Regions from separate parts of the Pantanalinema rosaneae CENA516 genome, predicted to be linked through region 2. Evidence: riboswitches for the same ligand, from Rfam matches in the RefSeq annotation. Region 2 holds a riboswitch; each other region holds the start of a gene.

Region 1 (4,549 bases), on a different contig from region 2:
TCACGTAAGCTTTTGCTTGGGTTGAGCTTAAGTATCTCCAACTTTGAAGAATCTGTTGATGTGGGTCAAAATGGTGAGGTAGGTTTTTCGATCGCACCTAATTATGGCTATGAAACCTGATTTTGGTTGGGATTTATCAGTTGGCGATCGTAACAATTTCCATGTCGGCTGTGAAAGAGCTAATTAATCATGTGAAAAAATATAGAGGCTTTAGATCAATATAGGTTCATTGACCTGAAAATCACCAACTTCTAGGTTATACTCCTCATCACCATTAAGAAAGCTGGCTTCTCCATCGATCGCATTCATCTAATAGCCGGTTAAGTTCTGCCGCCACTTGCCACGGATTGCGCCCTTTAAATGGTGCTGCAACTACAGCTTCGTAGGGATTTCTCCCCGTTTGTTTCACCGCCGCGATCGCGGCTTTGGGAGCAAGTCCGCGTCCAGCCACCAGCCAAGCGGCTAAAACATGCCCTGTGCGCCCAATTCCGCCCGAGCAGTGAACCACCACCTTTTGATTAGTTTGATCCGCAGTGGCTAAGAACGGCAAAATTTGGTGGATGAGAATGTCGGGGGTGGCAAGGTGAAAATCCTCGATCGGGATCCAACAGACGCGATCGCGTCCAAAGGTCTGTTGGTAGACATCAAGTAAATTGGTATAGCGAGTCAGTTGCGATGCAGGCAGCAAACAGCAAACAGCAAACCCGCTTGATGTCCCGATTCTGCATAAATGCAATCCACTCAGTCACTCGCTCATGACGATATCCGGGACGAGCCGCGCCAAACACGATCGATTCATTCTCCATAGCGGCAGCAAATCTATACATAGTGCATGTGCATTGAGTGGCTCAACGATCGATTTCGACGCTTAGTGAAGTTAGTCGATAGTAGAGTATTTCATCCCAACAGTCAGGCTGAACTGGAACACATTTAATAGTGATATACTTTCAGCCATCGGTTCTAGTGGGGAGCAGCCGCTAGAGGTAACGGGGAAAGTCCGGTGGAAATCCGGCACTGTCCCGCAGCTGTGAAGCGAGGAATAACACCTCTCAGTCAGAATGCCCGCCGATGAATAATTCAAGCTCCATCACATCTGCGAGGTACGGGTGACAATCCAGTATTTTATTAACTGCTGCCCTAGTGCTGCACAGTCTATATTCTCCATTCATGCTGCTGCCGATACCTTTCTATCAGCATCTGACCCATTGAGCAGTTGGGAGATATATCGCGCTGCTCTGGGATACTGCTTTGGCGACAATGTGCTGTGTTTCGTTTAGCACCGGTCTAAGTAATTCCTGAGTCGCATCTGTCTAAACTCTCAACACCCTGCCGTTGCTGCTTCAGGACTGTGGGGAGGACTGCCGATTGTGCGATCGCTCAGTGCCATAATGACCCAAAAAAATTAAGACCTTTGCTTTAAACTGATTCTTCTAGGAGATTTGTATGAAACACTTGCATCGAACGCGGCAATTAGCTGCAATGGTAGGTTTGAGCGCCTATCTTGTGATCGGATCTGCCCAGCCTGCCCAGGCGATGCACATCATGGAAGGCTTTTTACCCGTTAGTTGGGCGGTGTTTTGGTGGGTTGTGGCGTTGCCCTGCTTTATCTGGGGAGTGCGATCGCTGACTAAAATCACTCGCGAGAATCCCGAACTCAAGCTGCTCCTTGCCCTGGCTGGAGCCTTTAGCTTTGTCCTCTCGGCGCTCAAAATTCCCTCGGTGACGGGTAGCTGTTCTCACCCCACGGGTACGGGATTGGGAGCCGTGTTGTTTGGGCCGTCGGTGATGACGGTGTTGGGGAGTCTGGTGCTGGTGTTCCAGGCGGTGCTGCTGGCGCATGGGGGCTTGACCACACTGGGAGCCAATGTGTTTTCGATGGCGATCGTCGGACCTTGGGTTGCCTATGCTGTTTATCGGCTCTTTGCCAATAGCGGTAAGCAAAAACTTGGTGTTTTCCTTGCCGCTGCCCTGGGTGATCTGGTGACTTATGTGGTTACGTCGATTCAGTTAGCCCTTGCCTTCCCTGCTGCCAATGGTGGTTTTCTGGCGGCGCTGGCTAAATTTGCTGGAATCTTTGCGTTGACCCAGATTCCCCTGGCGATCAGCGAAGGGTTGCTTACGGTGTTGGTGTGGAATTGGCTCCAGTCCTACGCCACCGATGAGTTACGCACCCTGAAACTTTTGCGCCCCCAAGCATGATCGGTTAATTCACTGTTTGTGATCTATTTATTCCCAGAGTTTTGCTATGAACGAACCCTCAAAAAACACGCCATCTACGGCCTCAACGTCAACCCATCAAGGGACCTGGTTAATTGTGCTGACCGTGATCGCATTGGCTGTGTTGCCTCTCATATTCGTGCGGGGAGAATACGGCGGCGCAGATGGGGAGGCTGAAGCCGCGATCGCCGAACTTCAACCGGATTATCAACCCTGGTTTGGGGGGGTGTTTCAACCGCCCAGTGGGGAAATTGAAAGCCTTTTATTTGTCTCTCAGGCGGCTATAGGTGCTGGGATCATCGGTTATGTGATTGGGCTATACAAGGGGCGCAATTCTGTCAAAAAATAAGGCTCTGAGTCCCAATGAACCTTTGAGTTGATTCGGTTGAATGCACCATCAAATTGATACGCTAGCCCATACTAACCAATTGCGATCGCTTCCTCCAGAACACAAACTTGGATTTGCGATCGCCCTGTTTCTATTAGGCTATCTAGCGCCTGCCCATGTGCAAGGGTTGATGGTACTCTGGCTATTTCTTTGGGTGGTCAAATATGCTCGAATTCCTGCCCAGATTTATCTCAAACTTCTATCTCTGCCCATTAGTTTTCTCCTATTAAGCCTGCCTGCGTTGCTGATTGGCATGGGGACGGTGGATCACCTGACAGCTTTTGCACCCGATGTAGTTTGGGGCATGCCCATCGGTTCCATCTATCTCTATCTGAGCCAGCAGGGGATTGAACAAGCCAGGGCTGTCTTTGTTCGGGCGATCGCCCTGACCTCTTGCCTCTATTTCATCCTGCTAACGGTTCCCATGTTCGAGATCATTCGTGTCTTAAATCGGTTAGGATGTCCTGTCCTGGTGACTGAATTGATGGGGCTGATGTATCGGTTTATCTTCATCCTGACCGACACGGTGGGGGAATTGCTCACTGCCCAACAATCGCGCATGGGTTACGGCACCTGGCGGATTGGAATGCGCAGTCTGAGTGTGTTAGTGGGACAACTGCTGCATCGCACGTTGCACAACTATCGGCAGCTTACGCTGGGGCTGACCGCTCGCGGCTACACCGGGGAATTGCGGGTTTGGCATCGCCGCCGTTATCAAGCCAATCGCCGCTACACTTCCGAAGCGATCGGCGGTTATCTATTGTTGCTCACCCTGACCGGCTTCCACTATCACACCATCCTATGCTGATGACGTTCGAGCAGGTAAGCTACACCTATCCCTGCAACCCCAAACCCACGCTACGTGAGCTTTCCCTTAGGATCCAGGCAGGGCGGCGCTATGCGGTGATTGGGCAAAATGGTTGTGGCAAAACCACGCTGTTTCGCCTTGCCAATGGGCTGTATCGTCCCTCGGTAGGGCATGTGTGTTGGGACAACCAACCGTTGCGCTACGATCGCTCCTTTCTCTACCAGCTTCGCCAACAGGTAGGTCTGGTCTTCCAAAATCCCGAGGAACAACTGGTCGCCGCTACGGTAGAAGAGGATCTATCCTACGGTCTGTGCAATTTGGGACTGCCCGATGCGGACATTGCTCAGCGTGTCCAGGAGGCTCTGGAGGCATTTAGACTGACGGATTTAGCAGATTTTCCAGTCAATTACCTGAGTTTGGGGCAAAAAAAGCGCTTGGCGATCGCTGACATTATGATCCTTCGCCCCCGCTTACTACTGCTTGACGAACCCACGGCGTATCTCGATCCTGGACAAGTTCGCAACCTGCGGCAGATGCTTGCCACGATCCAAGCCACCGGAACTACCCTTGTCATTGCGACCCACGATCTCCAATTTGTTCATGACTGGGCAGATTGGGTTGTTGTTATGCACCAGGGGCAAGTTGTGATGGAAGACCATCCCACGACCATTTTCAGTCATCAGTCTTTTCTACAGGCAATTGGTTTAAGTTAGTCATCTTTGGCATTGGTGAAATCAGGGCGATTGCATTTGTTAGACCTTGGCGCTCAAAGTGACTTTTATGATGATTAGTTATTCCAAGCATGAGTCTTGGTTGCTGCATGATTAGATACGAGAGGAGCGAGAGGCATTACGACAGGCGTTTGAATAAGTGGCAACTGCGGCATAACCATTGTGTTGGGACTCGGTAGACATATCCCATACTTGATTTGATAGACTTGGGGCATCAATTGGGCTAGGTTGACTTATGAGTATTGCCATCGATCGATCAATTCAACAGACACCACTTAGCTTTGACGAGTTCCTGGCTCGTTATGGTGGCGGTAACCGCTACGAACTGATTGATGGCGAGGTGTTCGATTTGGAACCAACAGGTGCCCATGAAGAAGTTGCCGCCTTCATTACCACAAAGCTCTG
Region 2 (4,549 bases):
CAGTTCCATCGATGCTGCCGTGCAATAGTAGCCAATTTCTTCAAACAGATCGCTAATCTCTTGCAGATGGGTGTAAGAGAGGTGTCGTTTGGCAAGCCAATCGGCTAATCCCATACAACCCACCCCGATCGTGCGATATTTGCTGTTATGGGTAGCACTGGCAGCAAAGGGAGGTGTCGTCAGGTCGATCGTGTTGTCCAGAATCCGTACTGCAATTTGACAGATAGACGAGCCTTCATCATCGTCTAAATTGGCAAGGTTAAGGCTCACCAGGTTGCAGGTATGCGCTTCTTCGCCCGGTTTCACATTTGACCAGGATTCCTGACAGAGATTACCACCTGGAATGTAGCCCTGGTGCGGGTTAGGATTGGCACGATTCACGGTGTCCTTAAACCACAGATAGGGCATTCCCGTTTCCAGTTGGGTTCGCATTACCTGTTTGAACAAAAGACGTGCATTGACCCGTTTGTAAAGCGTAATGGATTCATCTAAACTGGCTTCGATTTGGTTGAAAGCCTCCTCAAATGCTTCACCCCAGAGTTCTGCGAGTTCAATGCCGAGTTGGGTTCGCACTTCATAGGGATCAACCAGCGTCCAGTCCGTATCTGCTTCCACTCGACGCATAAACTCATCGCTAACGACCAGTTGTGGAAACACATCATAGGCTTTGCGGCGCTGGTCGCCATTCTCGGTTTGCATTTCCAGAAATTCCGGTAAATCCAAATGCCATACATCCAGGCTGACTGTAATCGCTCCGGCTCTACGTCCTCCCTGATTGACAGCGATCGCCGTATCATTGAGCAGTTTTACCCAGGGAACTACCCCGCCTGACGCATTGGCTTTGCCCATCACCCAACTACCTGTGGCGCGAATGCGGGACAGATTCACCCCCACCCCGCCTCCATTCTTAGAAATGCGAGCGGCATCGTGAATGCCTGCAAAAATGCTTTCCAGGTTGTCATCCATTGCGGTGATGAAACAGCTTGCCAGAGAGCCATTGGGCTGCCGCAAATTTGCCAGGATCGGCGTTGCTAATGAAAGTTTGCGACAGGCGAGGGCTTCATAAAACTGCTTTGCCCAAACCAACCGTTGCTCTGGCGCTTCTACTGACGCTAAGAGGAGCGCACAAGTCAGGAGAGCTTCCTGCGGCAACTCGTCCACCAACAGATACCGCTGCGTCAGGAGGACTGCCCCCGCATAGTCATAGTCGATGTCCCAATCAGGATTAATCCATTGATTGGCAAGTTCTAGCTCAGCGAGTGTGTACTCTAGAATGCGGCGATCGTACTGTCCGTCCCGGACTTTTGCCTGTACCGTCTGGGCATAATCACCATATTGATAGCCCCGGCTCACCTGGGTATCTTTCCATAAACTCCAGATGTGCAATCGCCCTGCCACATAGCGCCAATCTGGTTCATCCGGGCTGCACAGTTCTAACGCACAGCGAATCAAATTATCTTGAATCTCCCGTGTAGTAATACCAGAGTGCAACCGAGTTGTCAGGCTGGCTTCCAGAGTGATCGGATTTGCCGACAGTCCTCGACACGCCCAATTCACCACAGTCCGAATTTTTGTCACATCAAGCGGCGTTAGCGAACCGTTGCGCCGAATCACCTGAATATGGCTTGCGGTTGGGCTAAGCCCCGCTGAAGGTATAGGTTCAGCAGTCGATAGGATTTGCATAGTAGATCGTTGTTGAATGAGAAGACTGGCAGGAGAAAAGCATTGAAGCAGGTTACAAAGTTAGTGATTCCGCCTTTGACGGATCTGATCTGCAGAATCGCACAGATGAGATCGGCTATTCAGAGACTCGATCGGCTGTGCCTCACTGAAGGCGATCGAACTTAATCCTGTAGATATTCAGAAATAAAAAATTCTTGAAAAGCTGAATCAGAGCAAAGCGCACCCGCGCAAAGATGACGCTTAATGTTCGACTCAGTATAAAACAAAAAAATCAAATCGGATCATCTTTACTCTACGGATAGCGCAAGCAATTTTAGAAAGGCGCTATATCTTGAAGTGGTTCAGCAATTTGCCTATGAAGAAATGCAGGGTGAAGCTGCTGCACTGCGCGTCAACTGTGTTATCTTTAGGGTCAAGTCGGTTTTGATGGGGAACAGCCATCAGACGCAAGGGGGAAAGTGCAGTGCGAATCTGCCGCTGTCCCGCAACTGTGAGGAGAGGCGCAACTCTCTGAGTCAGGATGCCCGCCGATTCGTAAACCCGTTACATAAACATCTGCGAGGTACGGATGATGAAAACTTCAAGTTTTTGCGATTTTCTACGAGACGCGGCGCGATCGACTTTTGTTGGAATTTTAAGGTTGTAGCGTTCTGAGTTGACGATTTGAATTGAACGCGCGATTGACATTTAGTAAGGCTACCTGATCAAAGGTGGCTGATGTTGCATTTGGCAGTTGTAGCTAATGTCCTCGCTACGTCTGGTTATGGGCTGTTTCCAAATCGGGAACAGCTAATCTTCTATGCTTATCCACAAAATTTAGAACGCTACAGCTATGACTATTCCAACTGCAACGCTGGGGTATCCCCGCATTGGTAGAAATCGTGAGGTTAAAAAGGCATTAGAAGCCTTTTGGAGCCGTAAATCTGATGCCGAAACCTTGCTGCAAACGGTTCAAGAGGTTGAATTTGCAAACTGGAAAACACAACTCGAAGCCGGGATCGATCGCATTGGCATCGGTGACACCACCCTTTATGACCCTGTACTGGATTGGAGTGTTCGTTTGGGGCTAATTCCTGATCGCTTTCGTCATCTGGCTGGACTCGATCAATATTTTGCAATGGCACGCGGCAAAGATGGGGTTCCGGCGCTGGAAATGACCAAGTGGTTTGATACCAACTATCACTATCTGGTGCCCGAAATTGCGGCTGATGCCCAACCAGAGGCAAACTTTGTAGATTTTTTGGCAAGGGTACAGCGGGCAAAAGACTTTCTCGGTGAGCGAACTGTGCCAATTATCCTCAGCCCTGTCACCCTATTGCGTTTAAGCCGTTTGGAAGGTGAGCTGACAACCCATCTCGAAAAGCTATTGCCGCTTTATCGTGATTTATTCACTCAACTTAAAGCACTGGGCATCACAGAAGTGCAGGTTCATGAGCCGATTCTCGTCACCAGCAGTGCAGCAGATCTGAGAGAGGCGATCGCAAGCACTTACACCCAGCTTGCTCAAATCGGAGTACCCATTCAGCTCGTCACCTATTTTGATGATCTGGGAGCGGCTTATCCGTGGGTAATGGAATTGCCTGTCGCTGGCATCAGTTTAGACTTCACCCGTGGACGCAATCTTGACTTATTGCAACAACATGGATTCCCAGCCGATAAACAGTTGGGCGTGGGGCTTGTGGATGCGCGAAATATCTGGAAAATTCGTCCTGAATCAGTGCTGTCAACACTAGAAACCATTCACAGCATCACGCCAAATATTCGGTTGCATCCCTCATCATCTCTGCAATTTGTTCCCTATGATGCCACGCGAGAAACAAAACTGCCGGAACCCTTGCGAAATGTGTTGAGTTTCGCGGAACAAAAGCTGGAAGAGGTTGTGATTCTGGCACAGACATTGGCTGGAGATGATCCAGGAGATCAATTAGCAGTAGTGCAAACGCAGTGGCAAACCTTTGAGCAATTTAGCCCTGCAAACTCTGATGTGCAGGCTGCGCTCAAGAATTTGACGACGAATGACTTTCAGCGATCGCTCTCCTATTCTCTACGGTTAGACAAACAGATTCCCTTACCTGCTCTCCCGACCACCACGATCGGTTCCTTTCCCCAGACCTCTGAAGTACGGCAACTGCGGGTGAAGTACAAGCGAGGCGAACTGACAGAAGCAGAATATCAGGCAGCGATCGACGCTGCGATTGCTGAGTGCATCAAACTTCAGGAAGACATCGGCATTGATGTACTGGTTCATGGCGAATTTGAGCGCACGGATATGGTGGAATACTTTGGTCAGCAACTGGCTGGATTTGCCTTTACTGAAAATGGTTGGGTGCAAAGCTATGGCAGTCGCTATGTGCGTCCCCCAATTATTTATGGTGATGTAGCGCGTCCTCAACCGATGACTGTGCGAGAGTTTCAGGTGGCGCAGGCATTGACCCAAAAACCTGTAAAAGGAATGCTCACAGGGCCCATCACCATTCTCAACTGGTCATTTCCGCGTAGTGATATTTCTCGTCAGGAACAGGCATTCCAGATTGCCCTGGCATTACGCGAAGAAGTCGCAGACCTAGAGACCGCTGGTGCACAGATAATCCAGGTGGATGAACCCGCTTTACGGGAAGGCTTACCGCTGAAACTGGAACGCTGGAATGAGTACCTATCCTGGGCGGTAGATGCGTTTCGACTGGCAACGGCGATCGCCCAACCGCAGACGCAAGTTCACACCCACATGTGCTATTGCGAGTTTGGCGACATCATCAAAGAGATTGAACGTCTGGATGCGGATGTGATTTCGATTGAAAATAGTCGCAGTAATAATCGCACGTTGCAGGAAGTCACTGAGGCAGGCTATTCCCACCAAATCGGCAAT
Region 3 (4,549 bases), on a different contig from region 2:
AATGTGGTTTTACCACTGCCGAGAAATCCCGTGATAATCGTGACAGGCATTCCTCGTTTGGGAATGTCCAGGGTGCTGGGAGTGGGAAGAGTTGTTGTGTTGGTCATATCCAATTCCTCAAATTAAATCGCAATGCGTTCAACTAACTGTGCTTTAATTAATTCAGCATTTAAGTTTCGCCCGATGAACACTAACTGATTATGCTTTGGTGACTGCGATCGATTCTCTTTCAGAGACATTGCATGAACGCTTTTCATATCACATCGCTTACCACTCAGTTGCAAAATATGGCGCAGTTGGCTGCCCTGGAACCAGACAATTCCCTTGGCGCGGTAAACATCAGGAGACAGATGATCCAGAAAGTTTTGGAATTTGGGTAAGTCGAAGGGGCGCTGGCGCAGTTGCTCTGGAAGCGATTCGCTTTCAAATGACACCGCTACAAACCCATCATTTTCTAGATGATGAGAATGTTTATGGTCATGATGCTCATGAATTGGCTGGGATGAGTTGAGGTAGGTACTGGTATCATTAAATCCAATATCCAAAATTAACGGCAGTGGCACCTCTCCATATTGAACCGAGATGATACGAGCGCCTGATTTGATCGAGCGAATATAATCTTCCAATCCATTCACGATTTGAGGAGAAACCAGATCGGTCTTGTTCACCAGAATAATGTCTCCAAAGATAAGTTGGTTGAGTGCGGCTTCACTCTCGTAATGAGTGGAGGTAAAGGATTCAGCATCCACAACTGTCAGCACTGAATCTAGCCGCGTGACATCCCGCAACTCTGTACTGACAAAGCTCAACATGATCGGCAAGGGGTCAGCAATGCCAGTCGTTTCAACCACAATGTAATCAACTGAGTCATGGCGATCGACCATTTCATACACAGTATCAACCAGGCTTTGATTGATGGTACAACAAATACAGCCATTGCCCAGTTGCACCATGTTTTCATCCACAGAAACTAACAGTTGCGAGTCAATATCAATGTCACCAAACTCATTCACAATTACAGCAATTTTTAAGCCTTGGCGATTGTTCAGAATATGATTGAGCAGCGTGGTTTTGCCACTGCCCAAAAAGCCTGTGATGATGGTAACGGGTGTGATGCGCTGAGGAACGCTCACCGATTCTGGATAAACTTGCATCACTGAATTGGACATAATGCCTCCTTAAGTTCGCAAGTAAGTCGCAGCCAGATGATAGACCAGCGCTTTCTGTTGCATGGTTTGAAAAATATTGTAAAAACCATTGGCACGAGACGGAGTCAGGCTGACATCCAGCCCGGTTTGTTGAATGAAATCGGGCTTTAACTGGATAATTTCTGCGGGGGCCAACCCGTTCAATCCTTCAACCAACAGCCCCACTAATCCCTTGGTTAGTTGAGAGTCGGAATCGCCCTGAAAGATCACCTTGCCCTGCTGCAAACTGGCAGTCACATACACTTGAGAAACACAGCCAGAAACTTTATGGTCTGCCACCTTTTGCTCATCGGGAAATGGCGGCAGGCAATTGGCAAAGCAAAGCAAGTACTCATAGCGCCGCTTCGGTTCCGAAATCTGTTGGAACCGCTGGACAATCCGCTCAAGGGAGGCAGGCAAGGGTTGGGAGACGGGCGACATACTGTTCTAGTAGCAAGCTATCTATAAAAATGATAATCATTCTCATTATATAGGAAGTGGGTGAAAAACTGAAGCAGTTCTTCGCAAGCGATACCACCCCTGCGGTTGATCTACTTCCTATGTGGTACTGAGGCGCACTGCTCATAGCAGTGTGCTGATTTAGCTAAACCCGAAATTCAGAATGTGTCATAATACCCTGATTGTGTTATTGTTCAGTTACTTATTCGGTTCTGATGGGGAGCAGCCATCAGACGCAAGGGGGAAAGTCCGGTGCAAATCCGGCGCTGTCCCGCAACTGTGAGCCGATTTTAGATTGCCGATTTTAGATTTTTGATGGGGGTGTATTGCGACCTCAGGCCAAAATCCAAAGTCCAAAATTGTGTGAGTCAGAATGCCCGCCGAGTTGTCAACCCGTTACATAATCATCTGCGAGGTACAGATGATGGCTATCTTAGCTTTCAAATCATTTACTGGGCTTAGGGCAATTTTTCTTAAGTTGAATTTGTAGCGTCTTCATTTGAAGTTGCCGATTTGTAGAAAAGTACCCCTGCTCAGGCATTGATTGGTTGAAGCCACATTCCAATATGTGGCTTACATGGCTGTTGTTCCGGGATTGTTGAATCCTGCTAGGCAGATATTTGGGTTGCCCGCGATCGCTTCATTCTGCTTGTTTACGGCAGAAGTGAAACAGATTTTTGCAACTATTTTCAGTGTTAAGACGCTACAACCATGTTCGTACAAACCATTCAAACTGCAATGACGGGATATTCCCACGTTGGTAAAAATTGTGAAGTCAAAAGAGCAGTAGAAGCCTTACAGCCAGTGCGGGAGGAGAACCATGCGACCTCAAGATAGCACCTGGCAGGGCTGTTTCGGCTACTGGAAAAATCTATTCATTCGAGAAAACCTTTTGCCACTGGGACACGCCGCATGGCAAGGATTTATCACTCAAGGACGAGGCATCGTGGTATGCCATGTGGTGCTCGTCGATGCTAAGTCTGTGGATTGGAATAGCGACATCGTGGAATACCCACTCCAGTTTGTTCCTCTCCCCAACATTTCAGCCTACTTGCAGTTTCTCAACCTGGAAGCAACTTTAATTGATACCTTTTACGATCGCCCCTGGCAACCCAATGAACCGCATCAAACTCGATTGGTCTTTATTGGGCGATCGCTGAATTCAGAACCAGTTTTCTCTGCACTCCAGAAGAGTACCAATGCTCAGCCAGTTTAGCGTTGTATGGAAAATTTCTTTTTGTGATTGTTTTAACGAACTTTCTGGCGATGGACTACAACGGTTGAAAAGGGTAGTAAATCCAATAAATCTGATCCAGGTCGAAGCTGAAACGTCGGGAATTTTAATTGCCAATCTTTCCAGATTTGCAAATAACGCGATGGTTCATGCCCCACCTTTTGCGATGGCAGCAAAGCTCCCGTTAAAATAGTCTTCTCCAGGATGGCTTCGGCAAACCCAGTCACCTCAGATAAATCCGCTTTCGTCAAATTGGTATGACTTAAATTTGCCTCGGTTAAACAACTTTGGTGTAAATTTGCCAGAATCAAAAATGCCTTTGTCAAATTTGCTTGCGTGAAGTTAACAGAACTGAGATTAGAGCGAATTAAGAATGCGCCACTTAAATCCGCTCGATGCAGATTTGCACCACTGAAATCAACGCTCATCAGAGATGCACCACGCAAATCGGCGCAGTTTAAATCAACATCCCGCATCCGGACATCTCTGAGATAAATACCACGTAGATTGACTCCTCGAAAGTCACGATCGCCCCGTCGATAGCGTTCTAAAAGCTCGTCTGCTCTCATGTAGGATAGTTTAACCCGATTGCTTGCAGTTTTGCACTTCGGCATAATTTAACAGACCGCATCCGGCTTGACTATCCCGGCAAGGGGCATTTGAGGATTATAAAATGATTAAGAGCATACATATTCTGGGTTGGGTCGCCATACTGTGTGGGATTTCGGGATTTGACGGAAGCCTGACCGCTACTGCTACAAATGGTATGCTGCGCGATTCCGCCCAGGACAAATTCGCTTCATTAAATGACCATCAACAACTTGCGCTTCAGCCAACTCGTCCGACCGAAACACCCGATCAATGGGTAGAACTAGGACGGCGAGTGCATGGAGGCTTTGGCTCCTACATTGCCTTGGGCATTCGTATCGGTTTGGATGCTATGCAACGATTAAATGCAGCCCCCCGCACACTGGATGTCACCTACTACAGTGGGACGATCGCACCATGCCCTTGTGTTGCAGATGGCATCATGATTGCCACCACTTCAACCCCTGGACAAAACTTGTTGCAAGTTGCTACGACTACCAGCCCAGAGGGAACTTTTGGCGTTGCTGAGATTCGCGATCGCAAAACTGGAAAGATGCTCCGCTACACCATTCCAGCAACTACCAGAACGCAATTGGATGTCTGGAACCAGGACACCACTGGACGACAACGCTACGATGCCGTAATGAATGCTTCCGAAGAGTCGCTATTCTCGGTAGAAGCCATCCCCTGATTCGCTGTTCAAATCAACGATATATTTAGCCAAGATTGAAGCCCCAGCAGGCGAACCAACTGGGACTTCAGGGAAGTTTTGAGATGCGTAGCAGGAATGACAAACCACCTACCCAACGCTATTAAACAACGCTACCCATAGAACTCCTGCTGCACCCACAGCCAGCAGTAAATTTGTGAAAAAGCGACCTGCCTCCGCATTAAAGCCAAGCACTTTATCTTCTTTGCCAGCAGTGAAAAACAGTGACCATGCCTGGTTTGCACTGATGACTTCAGACTGAGCGTTAAAGCCAGGTCTGAATACAACTGGACCGATCAGATACTTGTTGGGAAAATCGAAGTCAGTTTTCATGAGAGTTATCTCCAAAATAGATGACGTTTACTGATCTAA
Region 4 (4,549 bases), on a different contig from region 2:
TGATGGCTGAAGGAGATGAAATGATTGCCGGTCTTGCCGCCTTGTCTCCAGGTTTCTTCAGACAAGTTTCTTGCCCCCATGATAGATTACAGGTTGAGTTGCTGTTTGTTATCCCGTTATCCAACGGTAGGGTTACTGCCTACCCTTGACCTGCTCGGGTGACATCCCCTTCTAAACTCGATCACCGCTCTAAGACGAGTAGACTACGCCATGCCGACCTATCGATCGAAAACCTCCACTCAAGGACGCAATATGGCCGGTGCCCGTGCCCTCTGGCGTGCCACCGGAATGCAAACTGAAGATTTTGAGAAGCCCATCATTGCCGTTGCCAACTCGTTCACGCAATTTGTCCCCGGACATGTTCACTTGAAGGATCTGGGGCAGTTAGTGTGCCGTGAGATTGAAGCGGCGGGTGGCGTAGCCAAGGAATTCAATACGATCGCGGTAGATGATGGTATCGCGATGGGGCATGACGGGATGCTCTATAGCCTGCCCTCCCGCGAGATCATTGCGGATTCAGTCGAGTACATGGTGAATGCCCATTGTGCCGATGCTCTGGTCTGCATTTCCAACTGCGACAAAATCACCCCTGGGATGTTGATGGCGGCTCTACGGCTGAACATTCCCGCCGTGTTTGTCTCCGGTGGCCCGATGGAAGCGGGGAAGACGAAGCTGGCTGAGCATAAACTGGACTTGGTTGATGCTATGGTGGCGGCGGCTAACGACAAAATCAGCGATCAGGTGGTGGAAGAGTATGAGCGGTCTGCCTGTCCGACCTGTGGCTCTTGCTCCGGCATGTTCACCGCCAATTCCATGAATTGTTTAACTGAAGCGATCGGGCTGTCGTTACCGGGTAATGGTACGGTGCTGGCAACCCATTTCGATCGCAAGGATTTATTCCTGAATGCGGCACGCACCGTTGTCAGCATTACCCGGCGCTACTACGAGCAGGGCGATGAATCCGTCCTCCCACGTTCGATCGCGAGTGTCAAAGCCTTTGAAAATGCGGTGGCGTTAGACATTGCCATGGGTGGCTCGACAAACACCATTCTGCACTTGCTGGCGGCTGTGCATGAGGCAGGGGTCGATTTTACGATGGTAGACATCGATCGCCTGTCGCGTAGAGTTCCCCAACTCTGTAAGGTTGCTCCTAACACCCAGAAATATCACATTGAGGATGTTCACCGAGCGGGTGGGATTCCGGGGATTCTGGGCGAGTTGGATCGGGCGGGACTGCTCCACACGGATATACCAACCGTTCACAGTCCAACGATGAAAGCAGCCCTTGATCGCTGGGATGTCATGCGGACTAATGACGCGGCTGTGCATACCTTCTTCAAAGCGGGGCCTGCTGGCATTCCCACCCAACAAGCCTTCAGTCAATCGACTCGCTGGGACTCCCTTGACCTCGATCGCGAGAACGGCTGTATCCGTCGCCTCGAAAATGCTTACAGCACTGAAGGGGGACTGGCGGTACTCTACGGCAACTTAGCAGAACGCGGTTGCATCGTGAAAACGGCTGGCGTAGACGAAAGTATTCTGGTGTTTGAAGGCAAAGCCCGGATCTATGAAAGTCAGGATGCGGCAGTTAAAGGCATTCTGAATGACGAAGTCCAACCGGGAGATGTGGTAATCATTCGCTACGAAGGTCCACGGGGCGGCCCCGGGATGCAGGAAATGCTGTATCCCACCAGCTACCTGAAATCTAAGGAGCTAGGCAAGGTCTGTGCGCTGTTAACCGATGGTCGGTTCTCGGGGGGCACGTCGGGGCTATCGATCGGGCATGTGTCGCCGGAAGCAGCAGCCGGTGGCAACATAGCGCTGGTACAGGATGGCGATCGCATCTTGATCGACATTCCTAATCGCCGGATCAATGCTGACCTATCGACGGAAGAATTAGCCAATCGGCGGGTAGCAATGGAAGCGAAGGGTAAGGATGCCTGGAAACCGGCTCAGCCCCGACAGCGACGGGTGACAGCCGCCCTGAAAGCCTATGCTCTTCTGGCAACCAGTGCGGATCAAGGGGCGGTGCGTAACCTGGAGATGCTCAATTAACCGGTAGCACACTCAACTTGAATCTGAAGGTTTAGGGATGCTGAGACAACAGTTTCAGCATCCCCATTGCCTTTAATTGGAACATGTAGGAATGGGAATTAAATAACTCCGCATCTCTTTGTACGGGCGCGGCATGCGGCAGAGATTTTTGGGACAATGGCAAGGACTTTTTACCGAATGCCACGCCCCTACGCAAAATTACACCTTAATCAATCTGTAATCCTTAGGCGATCGGTAAGGGAGGCAACACCGCATGAATGCCCTGTTTCACTGCTTCTGGACGATCTTTATAGGGTACTCTGCCATCTGGAGCCGCCGCATACTGCTGACAAAATTGTAGGAGTTCAGGGATGGAATCAGTAGGAGAGAGTTGATGCAAAATAAAGGTAAGTTTCTGAGGTGCGGTAAATGCCACCATACAGGAACGATCGCAGGCTCCCATACAGCGTACTGGTTGCAGATGGATGCGATCGCGAATTCCAGAGGTTTCTAGACCAGCTTTGAGCTGGTTGAATAACAATTGCCCTTCACTTAACCCCTCTGGTGCGGCTTCAGTTTCAGCCAACTGGCAGAGTGTACAAACCAACAACGTATTTTGTGTCATGGATTCCCTGGTGATTTAGATGGCATGATCAAGCTGAAATTCTGTCCAACGCTGCTGCATCTGCTGGTAACAAGCCACTGGAGAGACGGCGAGATTTTGGAGCAAATTAATATCGGGTCGTCCCTGTTCATTAATCAGCAACAGTACGTCTCGGGCAGGATTGTATGTCTCGATCGTCTGGAGCAGTCGTGTGATCAATCCTGTGTCCAGGTTTAAAGCCTGTAAATACTCCGATACGTGTGACATGGGAATGAAGTGGGTCGTATATTCCACTAAGTCAGCCTGCCAATCCACAGCCCCGGCATCTGCGATCGCCATCTCACAAACGACCATCCCCCGCCCGTGGGTGATGAACCCTTGCCATGCGGCATGTCCCAGGGGCAGCAAATTCTCGCGAATAAACAGATTTTGCCAGTAGCCTAAACACCCCTGCCAGGTACTATCTTGAGGTCGCATACTTATCTCCCAATCGTTGCCTTGTCATCATGTCTAAATCCTGTGAAAATGCATCTTTGGCACTGTGTTGCCCCATCACCACTGCCGCCCCTGACTCTCGGCATCTAATGAGTGCTCTAGGGTCGATCGCCCCCAGATGCCCGTCTTGCTGTAGACCCAGATAGTCAGGGTGATGGTAGTTCTGAACGTCTACCGGGTCAGTTCATTGAATCGTGATGAAATTCTGAGCGATCGCAGCTGAGATGCAGAGACAAGCCGCGATCGTAGCCTAAGAATAAAATAACAAAATTGACCATCATCCGTACCTCGCAGATGAAACATAACGGGTTTACCAATCTCCTAAGGAGCCATCAGTCGGTGGGCATCCTGACTAAGAAAGCACGATCGCTTTCATCACAGTTGCGGGACAGCGGCAGATTTGCACTGCTCTTTCCCCCTCACGTCTGAATGGCTGCTCCCCATCAGAACCGACTTGAGTATATGCAGAGTAACACACAATCAGGTGATGCGGCTGCACTCCCTCAACGAATGTGATACCGACTGATCCCCCGAGTCTCAGGATATCGAACTTAGGACAGTGGTGAAAGCGGCAATCGGTACGATACGGTTGGGAGTCAGTCACCCTCAACCGTAATGGCAAATTTTCAGTTCCAACAGCACTCCCATGCCTTTTGGCAGTTCTTGCAGCAGGTATTGCAGGCACACTGGCGATCGCTGCTATTGCTGGGGCTGGGGGTAGGTCTACCCTTGTTTTTATTTGAGCAACTGGCAGTTGCCATCTCCCGGCAGCAGGGGGGCTTCCTGTGGGATGAGCCGATTTTGTTAGCCGTTCATGCCACTACGACAGTATTCTGGGATCGGCTGGTTCCAATCTTGACGCGGCTGGGTGGGTTTAAGGGGGTCACTCTCCTGACCACATTGTTATCATTCTGGTTACTCCGGCAACAACGGTGGCGATCGCTGATTTATTTGCTTCTAACTATGATTGGCAGTGGGTTGATCAATCGGCTGGCTAAGGCGGTATTACATCGAGTGCGCCCCAGCTTATGGACACCCCTAGCTCCTGAAGCGGATTTTGCTTTTCCCAGTGGTCATGCGACGGCGAGTATGACGTTTGTAGCAGCGATCATCATTCTTACCTGGGGAACTCGCTGGTGTTGGTTAGCCGTCTTAGGCGGAAGTAGTTTTGTGCTGGCGATCGCCTGGACCCGGTTATACCTGGGGGTGCATTTTCCCAGTGATATTGTGGCAGGCTGGTTAGTGTCAATTGCCTGGGCGATCGGGGTGAGTGTTGCGATTCGACCGCATCTGACGGCATCCACCCGGCGGGAGGAAGTTCAGTTAACTACGGAGGAAGCCCAAACCTTATCTAGAGACAATCTGTAGAGGTGAGTATATTATGCCATGACCACGATCGCCTCTACATAAACTTTC

The links. Region 2 has a riboswitch for cobalamin ahead of metE (5-methyltetrahydropteroyltriglutamate--homocysteine S-methyltransferase). Riboswitches for the same ligand answer to the same signal wherever they lie in the genome.
Region 1: another riboswitch for cobalamin. It lies ahead of ACN4EK_RS20840 (energy-coupling factor ABC transporter permease); the one in region 2 lies ahead of metE (5-methyltetrahydropteroyltriglutamate--homocysteine S-methyltransferase).
Region 3: another riboswitch for cobalamin. It lies ahead of ACN4EK_RS26060 (hypothetical protein); the one in region 2 lies ahead of metE (5-methyltetrahydropteroyltriglutamate--homocysteine S-methyltransferase).
Region 4: another riboswitch for cobalamin. It lies ahead of ACN4EK_RS00200 (hypothetical protein); the one in region 2 lies ahead of metE (5-methyltetrahydropteroyltriglutamate--homocysteine S-methyltransferase).

Annotation. Positions count from the first base shown of each region.
Region 1 covers NZ_JBLZFZ010000039.1:38,853-43,401, forward strand. The annotation lists gene ACN4EK_RS20830 (protein-tyrosine phosphatase family protein) at 275-688, opposite strand; gene ACN4EK_RS20835 (hypothetical protein) at 645-827, opposite strand; cobalamin riboswitch at 939-1,084, shown strand; gene ACN4EK_RS20840 (energy-coupling factor ABC transporter permease) at 1,444-2,199, shown strand; gene ACN4EK_RS20845 (energy-coupling factor ABC transporter substrate-binding protein) at 2,246-2,566, shown strand; gene cbiQ (cobalt ECF transporter T component CbiQ) at 2,607-3,413, shown strand; gene ACN4EK_RS20855 (energy-coupling factor ABC transporter ATP-binding protein) at 3,407-4,126, shown strand; gene ACN4EK_RS20860 (Uma2 family endonuclease) at 4,380-4,549, shown strand, end outside.
Region 2 covers NZ_JBLZFZ010000003.1:55,750-60,298, forward strand. The annotation lists gene ACN4EK_RS02405 (ribonucleoside-diphosphate reductase subunit alpha) at 1-1,683, opposite strand, end outside; cobalamin riboswitch at 2,085-2,229, shown strand; gene metE (5-methyltetrahydropteroyltriglutamate--homocysteine S-methyltransferase) at 2,516-4,549, shown strand, end outside.
Region 3 covers NZ_JBLZFZ010000061.1:1,492-6,040, reverse strand. The annotation lists gene ACN4EK_RS26075 (CobW family GTP-binding protein) at 1-107, opposite strand, end outside; gene ACN4EK_RS26070 (CobW family GTP-binding protein) at 123-1,169, opposite strand; gene ACN4EK_RS26065 (SufE family protein) at 1,179-1,628, opposite strand; cobalamin riboswitch at 1,837-2,045, shown strand; gene ACN4EK_RS26060 (hypothetical protein) at 2,467-2,862, shown strand; gene ACN4EK_RS26055 (pentapeptide repeat-containing protein) at 2,895-3,449, opposite strand; gene ACN4EK_RS26050 (formylmethanofuran dehydrogenase subunit E family protein) at 3,554-4,159, shown strand; gene ACN4EK_RS26045 (hypothetical protein) at 4,268-4,510, opposite strand.
Region 4 covers NZ_JBLZFZ010000001.1:69,716-74,264, reverse strand. The annotation lists gene ACN4EK_RS00215 (hypothetical protein) at 1-3, shown strand, start outside; gene ilvD (dihydroxy-acid dehydratase) at 211-2,055, shown strand; gene ACN4EK_RS00205 (DUF1636 domain-containing protein) at 2,279-2,659, opposite strand; gene ACN4EK_RS00200 (hypothetical protein) at 2,675-3,115, opposite strand; cobalamin riboswitch at 3,455-3,602, opposite strand; gene ACN4EK_RS00195 (phosphatase PAP2 family protein) at 3,749-4,501, shown strand; gene ACN4EK_RS00190 (hypothetical protein) at 4,513-4,549, opposite strand, start outside.